2 regions of the Coprobacillus sp. AF33-1AC genome follow, and region 2 is predicted to be linked to the other one. Evidence: a T-box and tRNA genes for the amino acid it is inferred to sense, from the RefSeq annotation. Region 2 holds a T-box; the other holds one or more tRNA genes.
The links. The T-box of region 2 lies ahead of leuS (leucine--tRNA ligase). A T-box ahead of a tRNA ligase gene usually reads a tRNA of that ligase, here a tRNA-Leu.

Region 1 (3,441 bases), on a different contig from region 2:
ACATGGGAAGGTTGTGTCGTTAAGATGGCTGATAAAATAGCATATTTAGCCAGAGATATTGAAGATGCATTGCGTTTACATATTTTAACAGAAGGACAACTTAATAAATTAAAAGAAGATATTAATCTGATTACAAAGCAACCATTTTCAGCTATTAACAATGGAACGGTTGTTAATTACTTTATTAGTGATGTTGCAATAAATTCATCTTTAGAAACAGGAATATGTTTATCAGATGAAGCTTATCAAGTAATGAAGATGATTATGAAATTTAATTATCAAAACATTTATCTTATTGATCGAGTAAAAATACATAGTAATTATGTTAAGTTGATATTAACTTCTATTTTTGATTTTCTAATGAAATATCATGAACAAGCAAAAAAACATCAAACTAATCCTTTATTAGAATTAGAAAAAGATCGTGCAACTTATCCACTTGTCATCCCTGGTTATATGCATTGGCTTGAAAAATACGGGATGATTGAAGGAGTCCATCGACCAATACTTTATCAAAATAAAATTATTTATCATTTTTCAACTGATGAAAAAGCAGTTGCAAGAAGTATTTTAGACTATTTATCAGGAATGTCAGATGCTTATATATTAAAAATATTTAATGAATTACTATCATTTTAAGGAGTGAAATTATGCCAATTAAAATACCTAACGACTTACCAGCAAGTCAAATATTAAAAAAAGAAAATATCTTTGTGATGGATGAAACAAGAGCAACTTCTCAAAGAATCAGACCATTAAAAATATGCATTGTTAATATTATGCCTACTAAAATTACAACAGAAACCCAATTATTAAGATTATTATCTAATACACCGTTACAAATTGAAGTGGATTGGGTATGTATGGAAAGTCATGTATCTAAAAATACACCACAAGAACATTTGCTTGCATTCTACAAAACATTTTCTGAAATAAAAGATAATCGTTATGATGGATTAATTGTTACAGGAGCACCAGTAGAAAAATTAAAATTTGAAGATGTTGATTATTGGCAAGAAATGGAAGCTATATTTGAATGGGCTAAAACGAATGTTTTTTCATCTTTCTTTATTTGTTGGGCTTCTCAAGCAGCTTTACATCACTATTATGGAATTGAAAAGCATGAACTCAAAGAAAAATTAACAGGTGTTTATTTCCATCATACTAATGTAGATAAAATGAAAAGAAAAATATTAAGAGGATTTGATTATCAGTTTTATGCACCTCATTCACGTTATACGACTGTCATTGCTGAAGATATTCGTACAGTTGATAGTTTGGATATTTTAGCAACAAGTGATGAAGCAGGAGTTTATTTAGTAGCTGAAAAAGATGGTTCACGTTTTTTTGTTACAGGACATCCTGAATACGATCCAGATACTTTAGATAAAGAATATCGTCGAGATTTAGCTAAGGGTGATGATTGTGTCATGCCTAAAAATTATTATCGTGGTGATGATATTCAAGGGGAAATTCAAGTAAAATGGCGTAGTCATGCATATTTGTTATTTTCTAACTGGCTCAATTATTATGTATATCAAGAAACACCATATGATTTAAATGAATTGGATCAAATTAAAAATAAATAATGAGGATACGTACCTCTTTTACATCTAGTAAAAGGGGTATTTTTATTTGTCATCTAAAATGAAATATGATAAAATAAATAAGCGATTTAATGCGGCCATGGTGAAATTGGTATACACGTAAGTTTGAGGGACTTATGGATGATTCCGTGCCGGTTCAAGTCCGGCTGGCCGCACCAATAAAAAAATAAATCACTCATTTTATAATGAGTGATTTTTAAATACAATAAATTATTTTAGTTAAAATTTTTATTCTTTAATTAAATCATAAATAGCGATAGCGAAGATTTCTGTTGCTTTAAGTAAAGAATCAATCTTAATATTTTCATTATTACCATGAATTTGATTATCTTCATCTTTAAATTCACAACCAAAAGCTACACAATTAGGCATTGATTTAGCATAAGTTCCACCACCGATAGCTTGTGGTTGACTTTGATCACCAGTTACATTTTGATATGCTGCATGTAGCTTACTTACAAGTTCACTTTGAGGATCAACATAAAGAGGATCAACAAGATGGCTTTGACATGATAATTGATATTGTTGACAAATTGTTTCAACTTGATGAGCCATTTCTTGTAGATTCATTTCATGAGGACAACGCATATCTAAATCAACTTCACATTGTTCTTTACGATAACGTAAAACACCAAGATTCATTGTAAGAGGACCCATTTGTCCATCATGATTAATTTTTAATCCTTGACCGTAGTAATCACATAAGTGATTGACAATAAAATGAATTAAACCATTATCAAGAACTGTATCTAAATATTGAGCCATTAAACAAACAGCGTTGATACCTTCTTCAGGTGTACTTGCATGAGCACTTTTTCCCTTTAAAACTAATTTAGTACAATTTCCTTCTTCTTCAATTGTTCCTGTTATATGATGAGTTTGTAAAAATTCATGATAAGAATTTTCATATTGTTTATAGTTACCTTCAATGATAGCTTCACAACTTTCAGGAACAATGTTAGCACGTGTTCCTGCACTCATAGCTACTAAACCATTTTTTTCAATATGTCCAGTAATATGAAAACTTCCCATTCCTTTTTCGCCATAAACAACAGGAAATTCTGCATCAGGGGTAAATCCCATTGATGGATATTCATGATTTTCAAAATAATGTCTTACACAAGAAGAACCACGTTCTTCATCGCATCCAAAAATAACACGAATTGTTTTTTTGACAGGTAAATTTAAATCATGAATTATTTTTGCTGCATAATATCCTGCAATGAGGGGACCTTTATCATCAGCAACACCACGTCCAAAAAGTTTACCATCCTTAATAACAACTTCAAAAGGATCACTATCCCATCCTACCTTATTAACAGGGACAACATCTAGATGTCCAAGAATACCAAAATATTCACTGTGATTTCCAATATCAATATGACCTGCATATCCTTGATCATCTAAAGTAACAAAACCATCACGTTTTCCAATTTCAAGCATTTTATCTAATGCTTGACGACAAGCTTTTCCATAAGGTTGATTTTCACCTACTGTTGTTTCATCATGAACAGATGGAATAGCACAAAGTGTTTTTATATCTTCAATCATTTGGTCTTTTCTTTTTAAGACTTCTTCTTTAAAATCAATCATTTTATCACCTCGAAAAATATTATACATTTTTCACAATATTTTTTAAACAAATTTAATAAATAATGGTATGATATACTGTATACAAAGGAGAATCATGATGGAAAAGATAAGATTTCATATTACAGTCAAAGGCATTGTTATTTACAACAAAAAAATATTACTAATGAAAAGAGTACGACCATCAAGTGATGGATTAGGTTATTGGGAATTACCAGGTGGTGGTTTAGAATATGGTGAGACA
Region 2 (3,441 bases):
AAGAGATCATCATTGTCATATTCAAGATGATATGCAAAATTTATACTCTTTATTTTTAAAATGCGATGTTTTAGTTTTTGCTTCACCTCTTTATTTTTGGTCCCTTTCTTCAATGGTTAAAGCATTTATCGATCGCCTATATGCTATTTCAACCCGTGACGAATATCCATTTAAAGAAACAGTATTATTAATGACTTGTGGTAGTAAAAGTAGTTATGCTTTTGATCAACCTTTAGCATTCTATCATTTTTTAAACAAGCAACTTAAGTGGAAAAGTTTAGGAGTAGTTTTAGCTGGAGGATGCAAAGGAAAAGTTGGCGAAAAACATCTTGATCAAGAAAAGTATAATGAAGCATATCGATTAGGAAATAGGATGGGATAAAATGAACGAATATATACAAATTAAAAATCAAGATAAAATAGTTATTTATAAGTTGAATCATAGTCAAGCAGCACGAGATTTAATAGCTCTCTTGCCACTTAATCAAGAAGTAGAAAACTATGCTCATAATGAAAAAATAACTTATCTGCCAAAAAAAATTAAAACTCAAAAGACACCACTAGCAAGTGGTGGGATAACAACATTAGCCTATTTTGAACCATGGCATAATCTGGTTTTTTATTATGATGATTTTGGACCTTATCCTGGCTTATATGAATTAGGTCAATTAGTAAAAGGACAGGAAAACATTAAAAAACTATCAGGAATGATAGAAATAAGTGAATATCATGAAGAAACTTCAATTGAAATTTAATTTATTATACGCTTTGAATACTGTTTTCTATTATGCTGGATATTGTATTGTTGTTGGCTATATTTCGGTTTATCTTTTAAGTCAAGGACTTTCCAATACAATGATTGGCATTGTTCTAGCAATGAGCCAAGTTTTATCTGTTTTATTACAACCGATATTGATAGATTATATAGAAAAGTATCAAAATGCAAAAGTAAAGAAAACGCTATTGTATTTAACGGGAACTGTTCTTATTTTTTCAATCATATTATTTTTATTTAATCAATATGCTATTGTTTTGATAGGGTGTGTTATTTTTGTGTTAGCAATAGTCATGGCTATGATGTCTTTAATGAATTCTTTGGCTTTTGAATATCAAGAAATTCATATTATTTATGGTGTCGCTAGAGGTTTAGGCTCACTTTCTTATGCACTAACATCATTAATGATAGGTTACTTGTTGAGTGTATATGATGTTTCTTTGTTACCTTTGTTATATGTTATTGATTTTGCTTTTTTAATGCTTATTTTAAAAAAATATCATTATACTGAGACAGTTCAAGAGTATCATCATAATCATCATCTAAAAGAATCAACAATCACTTTTTTAAAGAAATATAAGTTTTTTACTTGCTTTTTAGTGGGAATTATTTTGATTTTCTTTAATCATACTTTTATTAATCATTATTTAATTCAAATTATAAAAAACTTAGGTGGTGGGGCGTCACATATGTCAAAAGCAATATTTATTGCTTCAGTAGTAGAACTACCGATGATGTTTTTGTTTAATAAAATTAATAAAGTGATTAAAACGAATACATTAATGAAAATCTCTGTAAGCATGTTCTTCGTTAAACATTTACTTACATTTTTAGCCTCTAATATAGCAATCATTTATGTGGCTCAATGTGTACAAATTTTTGCGTATGCTTTATTTATTCCAGCATCGGTCTATTATGTACGAGATAATATCCAAAGTGAAGATCAATTAAAGGGACAAGCCCTAATAACAATGGCGATGACATTGGCTGGTATTTTTGCGGATTTGTGTGGTGGGATTCTCCTCGATGTGTTATCTGTAAAAACGGTATTGTTGATAGCAAGTTTAATTTCTTTAATTGGCTTAAGTATTGTTTTTGTAAGTGATAAGATAAAAAAGTTGGATTTGAATATATAAAAATCATATTGCATATTCATTAGGTTATGATATAATAAAAAAGATTTAGAAAATCTGTGATTAGGAGTATTAGCAAAGACATGATATTTAGAGAGTCAGTGGTTGGTGGAAACTGATTATGATGCTTGTGAACTCGCCTAGGAGATGCATTTATGAAATAGAAGTAGTAAATGACGTTAACTGCGTTAAAGTTTTGAGGTGCATGATAGTATATCATGAACTAAGGTGGTAACGCGATTAAAGTCGTCCTTAGATGGACGGCTTTTTATATTTTAAGGAGGAATAAAAGATGCCGTTTGATCACAAAAAAATAGAGCCTAAGTGGCAAAAATATTGGGATGAACATAAAATATTTAAAACTGACTGTTATGATGATAGTAAACCCAAATATTATTGTATGGATATGTTCCCATATCCTTCAGGAAATGGTTTACATGTAGGACATCCAGAAGGATATACTGCAACAGATATTGTATCAAGAATGAAAAGAATGCAAGGATATAATGTATTACATCCAATGGGATTTGATTCATTTGGATTACCAGCAGAACAATTTGCTATTCAAACAGGACACCATCCTGCTGAATTTACAAAGAAAAATATTGATGTATTTAGAAAACAAATCAAATCATTAGGTTTTTCTTATGATTGGGATCGTGAAATTGCAACAAGTGATCCAGAATACTATAAATGGACACAATGGATTTTTACCAAATTATATGATCAAGGATTAGCCTATATTGATGAAATTCCAGTTAACTGGTGTCCTGAATTAAAAGCTGTTTTAGCGAATGAAGAAGTTATTGATGGTAAAAGTGAACGTGGGGGATATCCGGTTATTCGTAAACCAATGAGACAATGGGTATTAAGAATTACTGAATATGCTGAAAGATTATTAGCTGATTTAGATGATTTAGATTGGCCAGAAGCAACAAAACAAATGCAACGTAATTGGATTGGAAAATCAATTGGTGCCAATGTTGATTTTAAAATTGATGGTACAAATAAAGTATTTACTGTCTTTACAACAAGATGTGATACATTATTTGGAGCAACATATTGCGTTATGGCTCCAGAACATCCTTATGTTGAAGAAATTACAACAGCAAGTCAAAAAGAAGCAGTAGAAGCTTATAAAAAAGCATGTGCAAGTAAATCGGATCTTGAAAGAACAGAATTGAATAAAGATAAAACAGGAGTCTTTACAGGAGCTTATGCAATTAATCCTGTTAATGATAAAAAAATTCCAATTTGGATTTCAGATTATGTACTTGCAAGCTATGGAACAGGAGCAATTATGGCGGTACCTGCACATGATGATCGTGACTGGGAATTTGCTAAGAAATTTGGTATTGATATTATTCCGGTACTAGAAGGTGGTAATGTTGAAGAAGCTGCTTATACTGAAGATGGCGTTCATATCAATTCAGAATGGCTAAATGGATTAGGAAAACAAGAAGCTATTGATAAAATGGTTGCTTGGTTAGAAGAAAATCACTGTGGTCAAAAGAAAATTTCTTATAAATTAAG

Region 1: it encodes a tRNA-Leu, which carries the amino acid that the T-box ahead of leuS (leucine--tRNA ligase) is inferred to sense. The anticodon was not compared.

What each region holds. Positions count from the first base shown of each region.
Region 1 covers NZ_QRQB01000006.1:68,853-72,293, reverse strand. The annotation lists gene DWZ53_RS03885 (deoxyguanosinetriphosphate triphosphohydrolase family protein) at 1-639, shown strand, start outside; gene metA (homoserine O-succinyltransferase) at 651-1,589, shown strand; tRNA gene DWZ53_RS03875 (tRNA-Leu) at 1,681-1,765, shown strand; gene pepV (dipeptidase PepV) at 1,836-3,200, opposite strand; gene DWZ53_RS03865 (NUDIX domain-containing protein) at 3,298-3,441, shown strand, end outside.
Region 2 covers NZ_QRQB01000025.1:22,673-26,113, reverse strand. The annotation lists gene DWZ53_RS09235 (flavodoxin family protein) at 1-382, shown strand, start outside; gene DWZ53_RS09230 (cyclophilin-like fold protein) at 384-755, shown strand; gene DWZ53_RS09225 (MFS transporter) at 730-1,911, shown strand; T-box leader at 1,959-2,165, shown strand; gene leuS (leucine--tRNA ligase) at 2,201-3,441, shown strand, end outside.